4 regions of the Pseudomonas sp. TE3728 genome follow, and region 3 is predicted to be linked to each of the others. Evidence: predicted binding sites of a transcription regulator. Region 3 holds the regulator's gene; each other region holds the start of a gene.
What was found. The regulator FliA, encoded in region 3, starts transcription of late flagellar genes. The targets are predictions, from matches to a motif close to CTAAAGTTTNNNNNNNNNNNGCCGNTAA.

Region 1 (3,541 bases), 5.7 Mb from region 3:
GCAAGGTCGCACTGGCAATCGAAGCGTTCAACCCATTGAGATTGCGCAAGGCCTGGCCGATGGCATTCAGGCTGGCACCGGCCAGGCCGGCCTGCTCGATGGTCAGTTGCGAGGCACGGCTGCTGTCGCCAATCACCTTGACCGCCGCTTCGGAATGGCTTTGCAGGCGTTCGATCATCGACTGGATTTCCGCCGTCGATTTTTGAGTACGCTGGGCCAACAGGCGCACTTCATCGGCGACCACCGCAAACCCGCGACCTTGCTCGCCGGCTCGGGCGGCTTCGATGGCTGCGTTGAGGGCCAGCAAGTTGGTTTGCTCGGCGATGGAGCGGATCACTTCCAGAACGCTGCCGATTTGCGTGCTTTCGGCGGCCAGCGTACGAATCACTTCAACGGCTTGATCGATGGTCGACGACAGCTTGTCGATCTGCTGCAGGCTGCCGTCGATATTGACCTGGCCCTGTTGCGCTTGAGACTCGGCATTGCGCATTTCACTGGCGGCGTGTTCGGCGTTTTTGGCCACATCCTGCACGCCGTAGGTCACTTCGTTGATCGCGGTCGCCACCAGTTCCATTTGTTGGGATTGCTGTTGGCTGCGTTGCTGGGCTTGCGCGGCATCGTTGCCCAGTTCGCTGGAAGACTGGCCCAGCGCGCCGGCGGACACCTGCAACTGACTGATCACCAGACGCAGTTTCGCGGTGAAGGCGTTGAAGTGCCGGGCCAGTTGCGTGACTTCGTCCTGGCCGTGGGTATCGAGGCTGCGGGTCAGGTCGCTTTCACCGCTGGCAATGTTGGCCATGGCGTTCACGGTTTCCTGGAGCGGACGCACGATGCTGCGAGCAATCATGATCACCAACAGGGCCATGATCAGCGCAATTACCAGACCCACAAAAGAGGCCTTCCAGACTTGGGCATGAAATTCGGCCTGCATGTCATCGATATACACACCCGAACCGATCACCCAACCCCAGGGCTCGAACAGTTTCACGTAGGAGGTTTTTTCCACCGGCGCGCTGGCGCCCGGTTTCGGCCAGCGGTAATCGACCATGCCGGCACCCTTGGCCTTGGCGATGGCGACCATCTCGTTGAACAGCGCGAAACCGTCGGGGTCGCGGATCGTCGAGAGATTCTGACCTTCAAGTTTCGGATTGGTCGGGTGCATGACCATGACGGGTGTCAGGTCGTTGATCCAGAAATAATCGTTCTGGTCGTAGCGCAAACCGCGCACGGCGGTCAGTGCCTGTTTTTGCGCGGCATCGCGGGTGAGGGTGCCGGCAGTTTCCAGGCCGTGATAGTAGGTGAGGATCCCGCTGGCGGTCTGCACCACGTGCTGGGTCTTTTGGGCCTTGGCCTGATAGAGGTCGTCGTGAATCTGCTTGAGCATCAACACGCCCAACGTCAATAGCATCACCACGGCCACGATCAAGATGAGCCACAAGCGTCGGCTGATCGACACACTGCGCAAGCTGTTCATAACGCGATTACTCCGGTTTCTTGTTCTTGTAATAAACGATCGCCAGCATCCAATCACACTTTGCCGATCGGGCCTATCCGACTCAGGTCCTATTACGCGACAGCGTAAACGAGGCTTGTCTGATAGGATTTCGGCCCCGCGCGGGAAAACCTGAGCCCAAGTCTTTTTTCACGCAATTTTTACCGTTTTGCGTGGATCTTGTGCGCGCGGGGATTCAGCTAAGGTTGATCGCAGTTAATGCTTATAAATTATTAACGGAGCATGCCTGGGGGCATTGTTTCTTGGGGGATTGATGGATCTTTGGACGGCCTTTCAGGCATTGATTTTAGGCGTGGTAGAAGGGCTGACGGAGTTCTTGCCCATTTCCAGTACCGGGCACCAGATTATTGTGGCGGACTTGCTCAATTTCGGCGGCGAGCGGGCCATGGCCTTCAATATCATCATTCAGCTCGGCGCGATCCTGGCGGTGGTCTGGCAGTTTCGCCGCAAGATCTTCGACGTGGTCATTGGCTTGCCGACGCAGCCCAGCGCTCGGCGTTTTACCGCTAACCTGTTGATCGCTTTCCTGCCGGCGGTGGTGTTGGGGGTGATTTTCGCCGACTTGATTCATGAGTACCTGTTTAACCCGATTACCGTGGCTACCGCATTGGTCGTGGGCGGGGTCGTGATGTTGTGGGCCGAACGTCGTCAGCATGAAGTGCATGCTGAAAGCGTCGATGACATTACCTGGAAAGACGCTCTCAAAGTCGGCTTCGCCCAGTGTCTGGCGATGATTCCGGGGACTTCGCGTTCCGGCTCGACGATCATTGGCGGTTTGCTGTTCGGGTTGTCGCGCAAAACGGCCACCGAATTCTCGTTCTTCCTTGCCATGCCAACCATGGTCGGGGCGGCGGTGTACTCGGGCTACAAATACCGCAACCTCTTCGTGCCGGCTGATTTTCCGGTATTTGCCATTGGCTTCATCACCGCCTTCATCTTTGCGATGATCGCCGTTCGAGCCCTGCTGATCTTCATTGCCAGCCACAGCTATGCGACATTCGCCTGGTATCGCATTGTGTTCGGTCTGGTGATCCTGGCCACCTGGCAATTCGGGTGGGTCGACTGGACCGCGGTCAAGCCATGAGCGATTCCAGTGCGCGCAACAACCCCGGGCGCAAGTCCGGGGGCGCCATTCAGAATCTGCGGCTGAAACTGCTGGTGTTCGTTGTGCTGTGCGCAGTGCCGTTGTTTGGCTCGGTGTCGATGTGGCTGCGCGGGGTGTCGGTGATTCCCCTGGCGGCCTACGGCATCGTCAGCGTGCTGGCGTTTTTCCTGTACTGGAGCGACAAGCACAAGGCCCGCGCCGATAGCTGGCGCACGCCGGAGAACGTCCTGCACGCGGTGGAGCTGGCGGGTGGTTGGCCGGGTGCCTTGCTGGCCCAGCAAGCGTTTCGGCACAAGACCCGCAAAGTCTCGTTTCAGTTGGTGTTCTGGCTCATCGTGCTGATGCACCAGGTGTTCTGGATCGATCAGCTGTTTCTGGGCGCTAACCTGTTTGCATTGCTTTAAAGCACTTTAAAGCACTTTAAAGCAGCAAGCCGACCTGCGTGCGCTTGGGCAACTTGCTCACCACCAGTTGGTGGGAACGTTGCAGCAAGCCTTGCAGCTCTTCGGTGCCCAGGGGGTAGGGCGTTTCCATGATGACCCACTGGGCCCGGGCCAGATACGGTGCCGGGTGAATGCCCGGCCGGTCGCAATGGCCCAGGAACAGGTCCTTGTCGACCTTGAACGCCAGGGACTGTCCCCGCAGGTTCTGCAAGGCAAACATCTTGTTCCCGGCAATCGAAAACACCCGCACGCCACCCCACTTGTAATCCTCCCGCGCGCCGGGCAACGCCAGGCAGTATTGCGCGACATCCTCTTCGCTCATTCGTCCCGCTTTCATAACAGTCTGTCCCCGCAAACATTGAATGATTCGATCAAATGGTCGATCCAGGCGCGCACCGCCGGCATCACCCCGCGTCGATGAGGATAGACGGCTTGCAACCAGCCGCCCGGCAATGACCAGTCGGGCAATAGTTGCACCAG
Region 2 (3,541 bases), 1.4 Mb from region 3:
AGCACGCTGCGGTTGATCTCTTCAGCCACGGCGCTCTGTTGCTCGGCAGCGGCGGCGATCTGCTGGTTCATTGACTGGATCGCCGATACGGTGCGGGTGATGCTTTCCAGCGAGCCACCGGCGCGGCGGGTCAGTTCGACGCTGCTGTCGGTCAGGCTGCGGCTGTTGTCCATGATGGTCGCGACCTGCTGAGTGCCGGTTTGCAGACCGACGATCAGCTCTTCGATTTCTTCGGTAGACTTCTGGGTGCGCTGGGCCAGGCTGCGGACCTCGTCGGCGACCACCGCAAAACCGCGTCCCGCTTCACCGGCGCGGGCGGCTTCGATGGCGGCATTGAGCGCCAGCAGGTTGGTTTGCTGGGCCACGGACTTGATCACATCGAGCACACTGCCGATCTTGTCGCTTTCGCGTTTCAGATCGCCCATGGCGGCGGTGGAGTTGCCGACTTCGACGGCCAGGCGCTCGATCTGGGCGATGGCTTCGCCCACCACCTTGTCACCCTCGCGGGCCTGCTGGTCGGCGGCGACGGCAGCTTCGGACGCTTCCTCGGCGTTGCGCGCGACTTCCTGCACAGTGGCGGTCATTTCGTGCATGGCGGTGGCCACTTGATCGGTCTCGACTTTCTGGCTGTTGACCCCGGCGCTGGTCTGCTCGGTGACGGCGGACAGCTCTTCAGCGGCGCTGGCGATTTGGGTCACGCCATCGCTGATGCCACCGATCAGTTCTCGCAGACCCAGGGTCATGCTCTGCATGGCGCGCTGTAGCTGACCCAGTTCGTCCTGACGTTCTGAAATGAGATTGTGAGTCAGGTCGCCCGCGGCGACACGCTCGGCCACTTTGAGGGTCTGGCTCAGGGGAATGACGATCTGGCGAGTGATGGCCCAAGCCGCGAACAAACCAAAGGCTGACGCCAGGACGGTGGCCAACAGCAGCAGGTTTTTTGCATGTGCCGCATCGGTGTCACGTACGACAGTTTGCGAGACAGTGAGCTTTTTGCTGACGTCGAACAGAATGTCGCCTTGCGCGCTCATGCGTTTGAGGGCGGCAGCGCTGGCGACCTGGGAGTCGCGGAATTGGCTGACCGCCGCGCGATAGGCTTTGAGCGAGTCGGTCGCTTGTTGCAGGTTGGCGATGTGTTGTTCCGGCAGTTGAGACGGCAGGCTTTCGAGGTTTTTCAGAGCATTGCCGATGGCGTCCAGCGCTGGCTGCTCGGCTTCGGGCTTGCCGCTGTAGGTGTAGCCGCGTACCTGGAAACGTGCTTGCTGGATCAGTTTGCTCAGGTCGATCACGCTGTTGAACTGGGCGACACTGTCGCCTTGCAGCAGGGATTTTTCGACTTCAGCGACCCGGGCCACAGCGTTATCGGCAGTGGCGCCCAATTTGCTGCGAGCATCTTCGCGGGTGGCGGTGGCCTGAGTCATATCAGCGAAGGCGCGTTTGTACTCGCTGACTGCGGCCAATTGCTGGTCGATCATGGCCACGTCGGCAGGCTGTTCGATCAGCGTACGGGCGGTTTTCAGGCCGGTATCGAGTTGACCGATCAGCTCGTTGACGGCGCCCGGGCCTTGTTCGCCACGGCGCATGTCGTAATCCAGGCGGGCGAGACGCAGGTCTTTGGTCAGCTCATTGAGGCTGGAAATGAACCCTAGCGTATCGCCACGGCTGATCACACCGCTCAGGCCGGTCCAGCCGGTAAAGGTGATCAACAAGGTCAGAAGCAGCACCAGACCGAAGCCGACACCCAGTTTGCGATTGACGCTTACGTTTCCCAGTTTCTCGGCCAGCCATCGGTACATGCTGCTACTCCCTCGGACCATTAATTGGTTTTATGGGAGCTGTATCGGCCGGCAGACGGCATTCTGTAGGCGTCAAGGCACGATCCCGTAGGAGCTGCCGAAGGCTGCGATATTTTGATCTTGATTCTGAAAATCAAAAGATCGCAGCCTTCGGCAGCTCCTACATGGGGAGGTGTGATCCGGAAGGGTTAAAACAAACGAGAAAGCAGCGCCGTAACGGCGGTTTCGACCCGCAGGATGCGCTCGCCGAGTTGCACCGGTTGCAGGCCGGCCTTGCCCAGCAAGTCGATTTCGTAGGGAATCCAGCCGCCTTCGGGGCCGATAGCCAGGGTCACTGGCTCGTCCAGGCCGCGAGGGCAGGGTGGGTAGTCACCGGGATGACCGACCAGGCCGAGGGTGCCTTCGGTAATGGCCGGCAGACGGTCTTCGACAAAAGGCTTGAAGCGCTTCTCGATGACGACCTCTGGCAGCACGCTGTCCCGGGCCTGTTCAAGACCCAGGATCAATTGCTCGCGAATCGCCTCGGGTTCCAGGAACGGGGTTTGCCAGAAGCTCTTCTCGACGCGATAGCTGTTCACCAGCACGATGCGCGGCACGCCCATGGCGGCCACGGTCTGAAACACCCGACGGAGCATTTTCGGTCGCGGCAGCGCCAGCACCAAAGTCAGTGGCAGCTTGGCCGGTGGCGGCTGGTCGAGGGTGATGCGCAACTCGGCTTCATCGGCGTCCAGGCGCAGCAACTCGGCCGAGCCCATCAAGCCGCCGATACGCCCGACCCGCAGGCTGTCGCCAACCGCCGAGCGGTGGACTTCCTGCATGTGGGTCAACCGGCGATCGCGCAGGATCGCCCGGTCGGCCGCAATGAAGTCGGCCTCTTCGAGGAGCAGCAAATTCACGCTTGAGTCGCTGGCGGCTGGTCGTTGTGATCGTCAGCCGGCTGATCGTCCGGGTGCTCGCCACGCTTGCTGATCAGGCTGCCGAACAGGATGCCGATCTCGAACAGCAACCACATCGGTACAGCCAGCAGCGTCTGCGAGAAGATGTCCGGCGGCGTCAGGATCATGCCGACCACGAAGCAGCCAATGATCACGTACGGGCGGATTTTCTTCAGGTAGGCGACATTGACCACGCCGATCCACACCAGCAGCACCACCGCCACCGGAATCTCGAACGCCACGCCGAAGGCGAAGAACAGCGTCATGACGAAATCGAGGTAGCTGGTGATGTCTGTCATCATTTCCACGCCGGCCGGAGTGGCGGCGGCGAAGAACTTGAAGATCAGCGGGAACACCAGGAAATAGGCGAAGGCCATGCCGGTGTAGAACAGCAGAATGCTGGAGACCAGCAACGGCACCGCGATGCGCTTCTCATGCTTGTACAGGCCCGGTGCGATAAAGCCCCAGATCTGGTGCAGGATCACCGGGATCGCCAGGAACAGCGAGACCATCATCGTCAGCTTCAGCGGCGTCAGGAACGGCGACGACACGTCGGTGGCGATCATCGTCGCGCCGGCCGGCAGGTACTGGCGCAGCGGTGTGGAGACGAAGGTGTAGATCTGCTGGGTGAAGGCGAACAGCCCGGCAAAAATGATGAACACCGCCACGACACAACGCAGCAGGCGAGTGCGCAACTCGGTGAGGTGCGAAACCAGCGGCATGTGCTGGTCGTTTTCGGGGAGATTAGGGCCTGTCATCGGTCATTTCCTGTGTCGCGCCGAGCCTGTATTTGCGCAGGGCAAGGCGCGA
Region 3 (3,541 bases):
CTCGGTCAGCTTGACCACATACCCCAGGCGCTCGGTGGCATCCGTGATCTGAGACACTTCCTCGGCTTGCGGCATGTGCGGGTCAATCTGGAAATTGACGATCGCGCTATGCAGCTCGCGGGTGAGCTTGCCCACTTCCTGATACAGGCCGCGGTCACGGGTCTGGTTGAGCTCATGGATCAGTTGCACAGCGTCGCCGAACCTGCCTTTTTCAAGGCTTTCGACCAGTTCGACCGCGTGTTTTTTCAGGGTCGACTCAAAATCGCCCTGTGAAGATTCGTTATGCTCCATAGCTCCCCCGTGACGGACTGGCTTTGCACATCAACCGATGCGTTCGAAGATCTTTTCAATCTTGTCTTTCAACGCTTGAGCCGTGAATGGCTTGACCACATAGCCGTTCACACCCGCCTGAGCGGCTTCGATGATTTGCTCGCGCTTGGCTTCGGCCGTGACCATCAACACCGGCAGGTGTTTGAGTTTTTCATCGGCACGCACGTGGCGCAGCAGATCAATACCGGTCATGCCGGGCATGTTCCAGTCCGTTACCAGAAAGTCGATGCTCCCGCTGTTGAGGACCGGAATCGCGGTAATACCGTCATCCGCCTCGACCGTGTTGGTGAACCCAAGGTCACGCAACAGGTTTTTTATGATCCGCCGCATCGTTGAGAAGTCATCAACGATGAGGATTTTCATATTCTTGTCCAATTCGACCTCCAAGCAGTCTTAAAACGCGCGCAGCACCTGAACGCGCCGTTCAATCAATTCGGCGTAACACTCAACAGTTGCATGGATTACAACGGGCCGTGGCCGATGCAGCAAAATGCCGTACCCACCTCGTTCGCAGTGTCTCCACACTGCCTGTCAGCGCGCTCGCCACTCCCCCAAACGCCCCCGCAAACGGGCCGCGCACTGGCTGTGTAACTGGCTGACCCGCGATTCGCTGACCCCCAGGACCTCACCGATTTCCTTGAGATTCAACTCTTCGTCGTAGTACAGCGCCAACACCAGTCGCTCACGCTCCGGCAAATTGGCAATCGCGTCCGCCAGCGCCGCCTGGAAGCGTTCATCTTCCAGATCGCGCGACGGCTCGAGATGAGCACTGGCGCCATCCTCGTGCAGCCCTTCGTGTTCGCCGTCCTGCAACAGATCGTCGAAACTGAATAACCGGCTACCGAGGGTGTCGTTCAAAATCCCGTAATAATCGTCGAGACTCAATTGGAGTTCGGCCGCAACTTCGTGATCTTTAGCGTCACGGCCGGTTTTAGCTTCAATCGAGCGAATTGCGTCGCTGACCATACGGGTATTGCGGTGAACCGAACGTGGCGCCCAGTCCCCCTTGCGCACTTCATCGAGCATCGCGCCGCGGATTCGAATGCCCGCGTACGTCTCGAAGCTCGCGCCTTTGCTGGCGTCGTATTTGGTTGATACTTCAAGCAGGCCGATCATCCCGGCCTGGATCAGGTCTTCGACCTGGACACTGGCCGGCAGACGCGCCAGCAAGTGGTAGGCAATGCGTTTGACCAGTGGCGCGTAACGCTCGATCAGCTCGTACTGCGCGTCACGTGCCGACTTCTTGTAGAGGTTGTAACCACTGGCTGTCATAGGACGGGTCCTGCGGTCTGTTGCACGAGGCGCTCGACGAAAAACTCCAGGTGCCCACGCGGGTTGGCCGGCAGTGGCCAGGTATCGACCTTCTGCGCAATGGCCTTGAACGCCAGGGCGCACTTGGAACGCGGGAAGGCTTCGTAGACAGCACGCTGCTTCTGCACGGCCTTGCGCACGCTTTCGTCGTAAGGCACGGCACCAACGTATTGTAAGGCGACGTCGAGGAAACGATCCGTGACCTTGGTCAACTTGGCGAACAGATTGCGGCCTTCCTGCGGGCTCTGCGCCATGTTGGCCAGGACGCGGAAGCGGTTCATGCCATAGTCGCGATTCAACAATTTGATCAGCGCGTAGGCGTCGGTAATCGAGGTCGGCTCATCGCACACCACCAGCAGCACTTCCTGGGCAGCACGAACGAAACTGACTACCGAGTCACCAATGCCCGCAGCGGTGTCGATCACCAATACGTCGAGGTTGTCGCCAATGTCGCTGAAGGCCTGGATCAGGCCGGCATGCTGGGCCGGGCTCAAATGAACCATGCTCTGGGTGCCGGACGCCGCCGGGACGATGCGTATGCCGCCGGGTCCTTGCAACAGCACGTCGCGCAGCTCACAGCGGCCTTCGATCACGTCGGCCAGCGTGCGTTTGGGTGTCAGTCCCAGCAGGACGTCGACGTTCGCCAGTCCCAGATCGGCATCCAGCAGCATGACGCGCCGGCCGAGCTCAGCTAGAGCCAGGGACAAGTTCACTGACACGTTAGTCTTCCCGACGCCACCTTTGCCGCCGGTCACCGCGATCACCTGTACGGGATGCATGCTGCCCATGTTATTTCTTTACCTTGTCTTACTTAGACGGAGGCCACATTACTGGCTGCGCGTTCACCAACTGAACAATGCATGGCAGACCATCGATGTAGGTACAAAAACTGTTCATTAGTACCTCAGCCAACCTGCTTGGTCGGGCTGTGGTAAATATCAGCGAACATGTCAGCCATGGCTTCTTCGCTGGGTTCTTCCTGCATTTGCACGCTAACGGCACGGCTGACCAACTGATGACGACGCGGCAGATGCAAATCATCCGGAATCCGCGGGCCATCGGTCAGGTAAGCCACCGGCAGTTCATGACTGATGGCCAGGCTCAACACCTCGCCCAAGCTTGCCGTTTCATCCAGTTTAGTCAGGATGCAGCCGGCAAGGCCGCAACGTTTGTAACTGTGATAAGCGGCGGTTAGAACCTGTTTCTGGCTAGTGGTTGCCAAGACCAGATAATTTTTTGATTTGATGCCCCGTCCGGCCAGGCTTTCGAGCTGCATGCGCAGTGCTGGATCGCTGGCTTGCAGGCCGGCGGTATCGATCAGCACTACGCGTTTGCGCAGCAAAGGCTCCAGCGCCTGCACCAGCGATTGGCCCGGGTCGACGTGGGTGACCGACACGTTGAGGATGCGGCCCAGGGTCTTGAGCTGTTCCTGAGCGCCGATGCGATAGCTGTCCATGCTCACCAGCGCGATGTTTTGCGCGCCGTACTTGAGCACATAACGCGCTGCGAGCTTGGCCAGCGTGGTGGTCTTGCCCATGCCTGCCGGGCCAACCATGGCAATCACACCACCCTCTTCCAATGGCTCGACTTCCGGAGTGGCGATCATCCGCGCCAGGTGCGCGAGCAACATGCGCCAGGCCTGACGGGGTTCATCAATATCGGTAATCAGTGCCAGCAGATCGCGCGACAACGGGCCGGACAGACCGATGCGTTGCAGGCGACGCCAGAGGTTGGCCTGGGCCGGACGGCTGCCTTGCAGCTGATTCCAGGCCAGCGAGCCGAGTTGCACTTCCATCAGTTCACGCAAGCTGTTGAGCTCGAAACGCATCGAATCGAAGGCTCGCGGGTCAACTCCACCGGAGGCTGGCGCGGGGGCTGGTGCAGCACGACGAGGTTCAGC
Region 4 (3,541 bases), 1.7 Mb from region 3:
TGTCCTGCGGCGGTGCCAACTGCGCTCGACTCCGATCGATCAAATAACTCTGCCCGGCCTGCACGTGGATCGGCAGGCCATCGGCGGCCCGTGGCGAATGGATTGCGACGACGCCGCTGGTGACGCTGAGCTGCGTGCAGTCGGCGTCCTGACGAACAATGAAGCGCGCCGCCACACTTTCGAACACACCGTGACGGCTTTGCACCCGCAACGGTCCATCAAACGAAACCCCTTCACTTGCCCCACCGCACGTCACGACGATCTCGCCGCGAGTCAGTTTGATCAGGCGCTGCCGCGCGGTGTAGTCCAGATCCACCGCGCTGGCGGTGTTGAGCTCCAGGCGCGTGCCATCCGGTAACTGGAAACCGCGTCGCTCGCCTGTTGTGGTGGCGAAGTCGGCGGTCCATTGTTGCCAGCCGATCGCATCCTTGCCCAGCCATGCCGCCGAACCCATCAATAATGCGCCCGACAGCAGCTTCAATGCCTGGCGCCGCCCGAGTCCCTGTGCGCTGTTTTCCAAAGTATTGAAAGCGACTTGAGCGCCGGGCACCGCGCGTAGATTACTGCTCAACTCGGCTTGCAGGGACTGCACCCGTTGCCAGGCTAGTTCGTGTTCATGGTGTTCCGCCCGCCAGACGTCGCATTGTTGGCGCAGTCTGGGATTGGTCGCGTTGTTACGCAGGCGCAGCAACCAATGGATGGCTTGTTTAACCACCTGCTGATGCGGCGCACCGCGGCGGTTCAGTGCTGAGTTATCCGCAGGCATCACGCTTCATACCGCAGCACATAGCAGTGATAAAGCGCGTCAGCCACATAGCGTTCCACCGAACGCAGGGATAATCCCATGTGTTCGGCGATCTGCTTGTGGGTAAGTCCTTCGCACTGGGCCAGCAGAAATGCCTGACGCACTTTCGGCTTCAGGCCTTCAAGCATACGGGCGATGCTTTCCAGCAATTCGAGCACCAATGCCCGCGCCTCGGCGCTCGGGGTTTCGGCCTCAGGCAAATGGGCGATGGTTTCCAGGTAGGCACGCTCGATTTCCTCTCGACGCCAATGGTCGATCACCAGGCCGCGGGCAATGGTTCGTAGAAAAGCGCGGGGGGCCTTGAGCTCCAGGCGTTCGGTTCTTTGCAGCAGCCGGACGAACGTGTCCTGAGCCAGATCCGCCGCATCGGCTGCATTGCCCAATCGCGCACGTAGCCACGTGTTGAGCCACCCGTGATGGCTGCTGTAAAGCGCCTGTACTGCAAACTCAGGTGAAGACATGAACGCGACAGCCCGACGTCACAAATGATAATTAGTCGCATTGTCATCAAGGGTCGGAAAATTTGCAACTGCCGTTCGAGCAACCGTCAGTAAACACCCCTACTTGGGCGCTCTAGCACGCCGTTCGGCGGGTATCTGACGGGTTTCGTACAAATCCCTAAGATTTCTCTCGCTCGTGCCGACAGATTGGTGAGACATGCGTGCACCAAAGTAGAGCGGCCCAAGAATGCCGTCTGCACGGTTACATGGAATGTTGAAACCGGAACGCATCCCCACTTTTTGCATAAGAAGCCCATGAAATGAATCTCAAGTTCAGCCATAAAATCCTGCTGGCCGCTTCAGGCGTCGTGGTGCTGGCTTTTGCGTTGTTCACTTTGTACAACGACTATTTGCAGCGAAACACCATTCGGCAAAACCTCGAGTCATCCGTTGAGCAAGCCGGCGAGCTGACCGCCAGCAGCGTGCAGAACTGGATGAGCGGCCGGGTGCTGGTCCTGGAAAATCTCGCGCAGAACGTCGCTCATCAAGGCGCCAATGCCGATTTGCCGGGGCTGGTCGATCAACCTGCCCTCACCTCGAACTTCCAGTTCACCTACGTCGGGCAGGCCAATGGTGTGTTCACCCAGCGCCCTGACGCGAAGATGCCGGACGGCTACGATCCGCGTCAGCGTCCCTGGTACAAACAAGCCGTGGTCGCCGACAAGACCATGCTGACCCCGCCTTACATGGCAGCGGTCGGCGGGTTAGTGGTGACCATCGCCATGCCGGTGAAAAAGCAAGGCGAACTGCTGGGCGTCGTCGGAGGCGACTTGAGTCTCGAAACCCTGGTGAAGATCATCAACTCGGTGGACTTCGGTGGCATCGGTCACGCGTTCCTCGTCAGCGCCGACGGTCAGGTGATCGTCAGCCCGGACAAGGATCAGGTGATGAAGAACCTGAAAGACATCTATCCGGGCTCCAGTGTCCGTATCGGGAAAGGCAATCAGGAAGTAGAACTGAACAAGCAGGACCGCATCCTCTCGTTCACGCCGGTGAGTGGTTTGCCAAATGCCGAGTGGTACATCGGTCTGTCGATCGACAAGGCCAAGGCCTACGCACCACTGAGCCAGTTCCGCACCTCGGCGCTGATCGCGATGTTCATCGCCGTGACCGCCATTGCAGTACTGCTGAGTCTGCTGATCAGCGTGCTGATGCGTCCGCTGACCACGATGGGTCGTGCGATGCAGGACATCGCTCAGGGCGAGGGCGATCTGACCCGGCGTCTGGTGGTAGAAAGCAAAGACGAGTTCGGCGAGTTGGGCGGCTCTTTCAACCAGTTTGTGGAGCGGATTCACGCGTCGATTTGCGAAGTGTCCTCGGCGACCCGTCAGGTTCATGACCTGTCGCAACGGGTGATGGCATCGTCCAACGCTTCGATCGTCGGCTCCGACGAACAAAGCGCCCGCACCAACAGTGTGGCTGCGGCGATCAACCAATTGGGCGCCGCCACCCAGGAAATCGCCCGCAACGCCGCCGATGCTTCGCAACACGCCAGCGGCGCGAGCGAGCAGGCCGATGACGGTCGTCAGGTGGTGGAAAAAACCATCCTGGCCATGACCGAGCTGTCGCAGAAAATCAGCTTGTCCTGCACGCAGATCGAAACCCTGAACGCGAGCACCGACAACATCGGCCACATTCTCGATGTGATCAAAGGTATTTCCCAGCAGACCAATTTGCTGGCGCTCAACGCGGCCATCGAAGCGGCCCGTGCCGGTGAGGCCGGTCGTGGTTTTGCGGTGGTGGCGGACGAGGTGCGTAACCTTGCTCATCGCACCCAGGAGTCGGCGGAAGAGATCCACAAGATGATCAGCTCGCTGCAGATCGGTTCTCGCGAAGCGGTGACCACGATGAATGCCAGTCAGGCATCCAGCGAGCAGAGTGTCGAAGTGGCGAACCAGGCCGGCCTGCGTCTGGTCAGCGTGACCCAGCGCATCGGCGAAATCGACGGCATGAACCAGTCGGTGGCCGCAGCGACCGAAGAGCAGACCGCTGTGGTGGAAACCCTCAACGTCGACGTCAACCAGATCAACCTGTTGAACCAGCAGAGCGTGGCCAACCTCAATGAAACATTGAAGGATTGCGATGCGCTGTCCCAGCAGGCCAATCGGTTGAAGCAGTTGGTTGATAGTTTCAAGATCTGATTGAGGTCAGCTCTACCGCGTTATCGTTCAATCGCGAGCAGGCTCGCTCCCACATAGAATTTTCCGTGATCACAACATTTGTGAACGACTGAGAA

Region 1: the regulator FliA is predicted to act here: its motif matches at 1,602-1,629, upstream of ACZ89R_RS01180 (methyl-accepting chemotaxis protein).
Region 2: the regulator FliA is predicted to act here: its motif matches at 1,838-1,865, upstream of ACZ89R_RS20190 (methyl-accepting chemotaxis protein).
Region 4: the regulator FliA is predicted to act here: its motif matches at 1,424-1,451, upstream of ACZ89R_RS18975 (methyl-accepting chemotaxis protein).

What each region holds. Positions count from the first base shown of each region.
Region 1 is NZ_JBWBQT010000001.1:265,871-269,411, forward strand. It holds gene ACZ89R_RS01180 (methyl-accepting chemotaxis protein) at 1-1,474, opposite strand, end outside; gene ACZ89R_RS01185 (undecaprenyl-diphosphate phosphatase) at 1,767-2,597, shown strand; gene ACZ89R_RS01190 (DUF1294 domain-containing protein) at 2,594-3,022, shown strand; gene ACZ89R_RS01195 (MmcQ/YjbR family DNA-binding protein) at 3,039-3,398, opposite strand; gene ACZ89R_RS01200 (LysR substrate-binding domain-containing protein) at 3,395-3,541, opposite strand, start outside.
Region 2 is NZ_JBWBQT010000001.1:4,605,436-4,608,976, forward strand. It holds gene ACZ89R_RS20190 (methyl-accepting chemotaxis protein) at 1-1,796, opposite strand, end outside; gene ACZ89R_RS20195 (16S rRNA (uracil(1498)-N(3))-methyltransferase) at 1,985-2,692, opposite strand; gene tatC (twin-arginine translocase subunit TatC) at 2,689-3,489, opposite strand.
Region 3 is NZ_JBWBQT010000001.1:6,000,428-6,003,968, reverse strand. It holds gene ACZ89R_RS26490 (protein phosphatase CheZ) at 1-291, opposite strand, end outside; gene ACZ89R_RS26485 (chemotaxis response regulator CheY) at 322-693, opposite strand; gene fliA (RNA polymerase sigma factor FliA) at 862-1,602, opposite strand; gene fleN (flagellar synthesis regulator FleN) at 1,599-2,429, opposite strand; gene flhF (flagellar biosynthesis protein FlhF) at 2,546-3,541, opposite strand, start outside.
Region 4 is NZ_JBWBQT010000001.1:4,315,825-4,319,365, forward strand. It holds gene ACZ89R_RS18965 (FecR domain-containing protein) at 1-766, opposite strand, end outside; gene ACZ89R_RS18970 (sigma-70 family RNA polymerase sigma factor) at 766-1,266, opposite strand; gene ACZ89R_RS18975 (methyl-accepting chemotaxis protein) at 1,566-3,446, shown strand.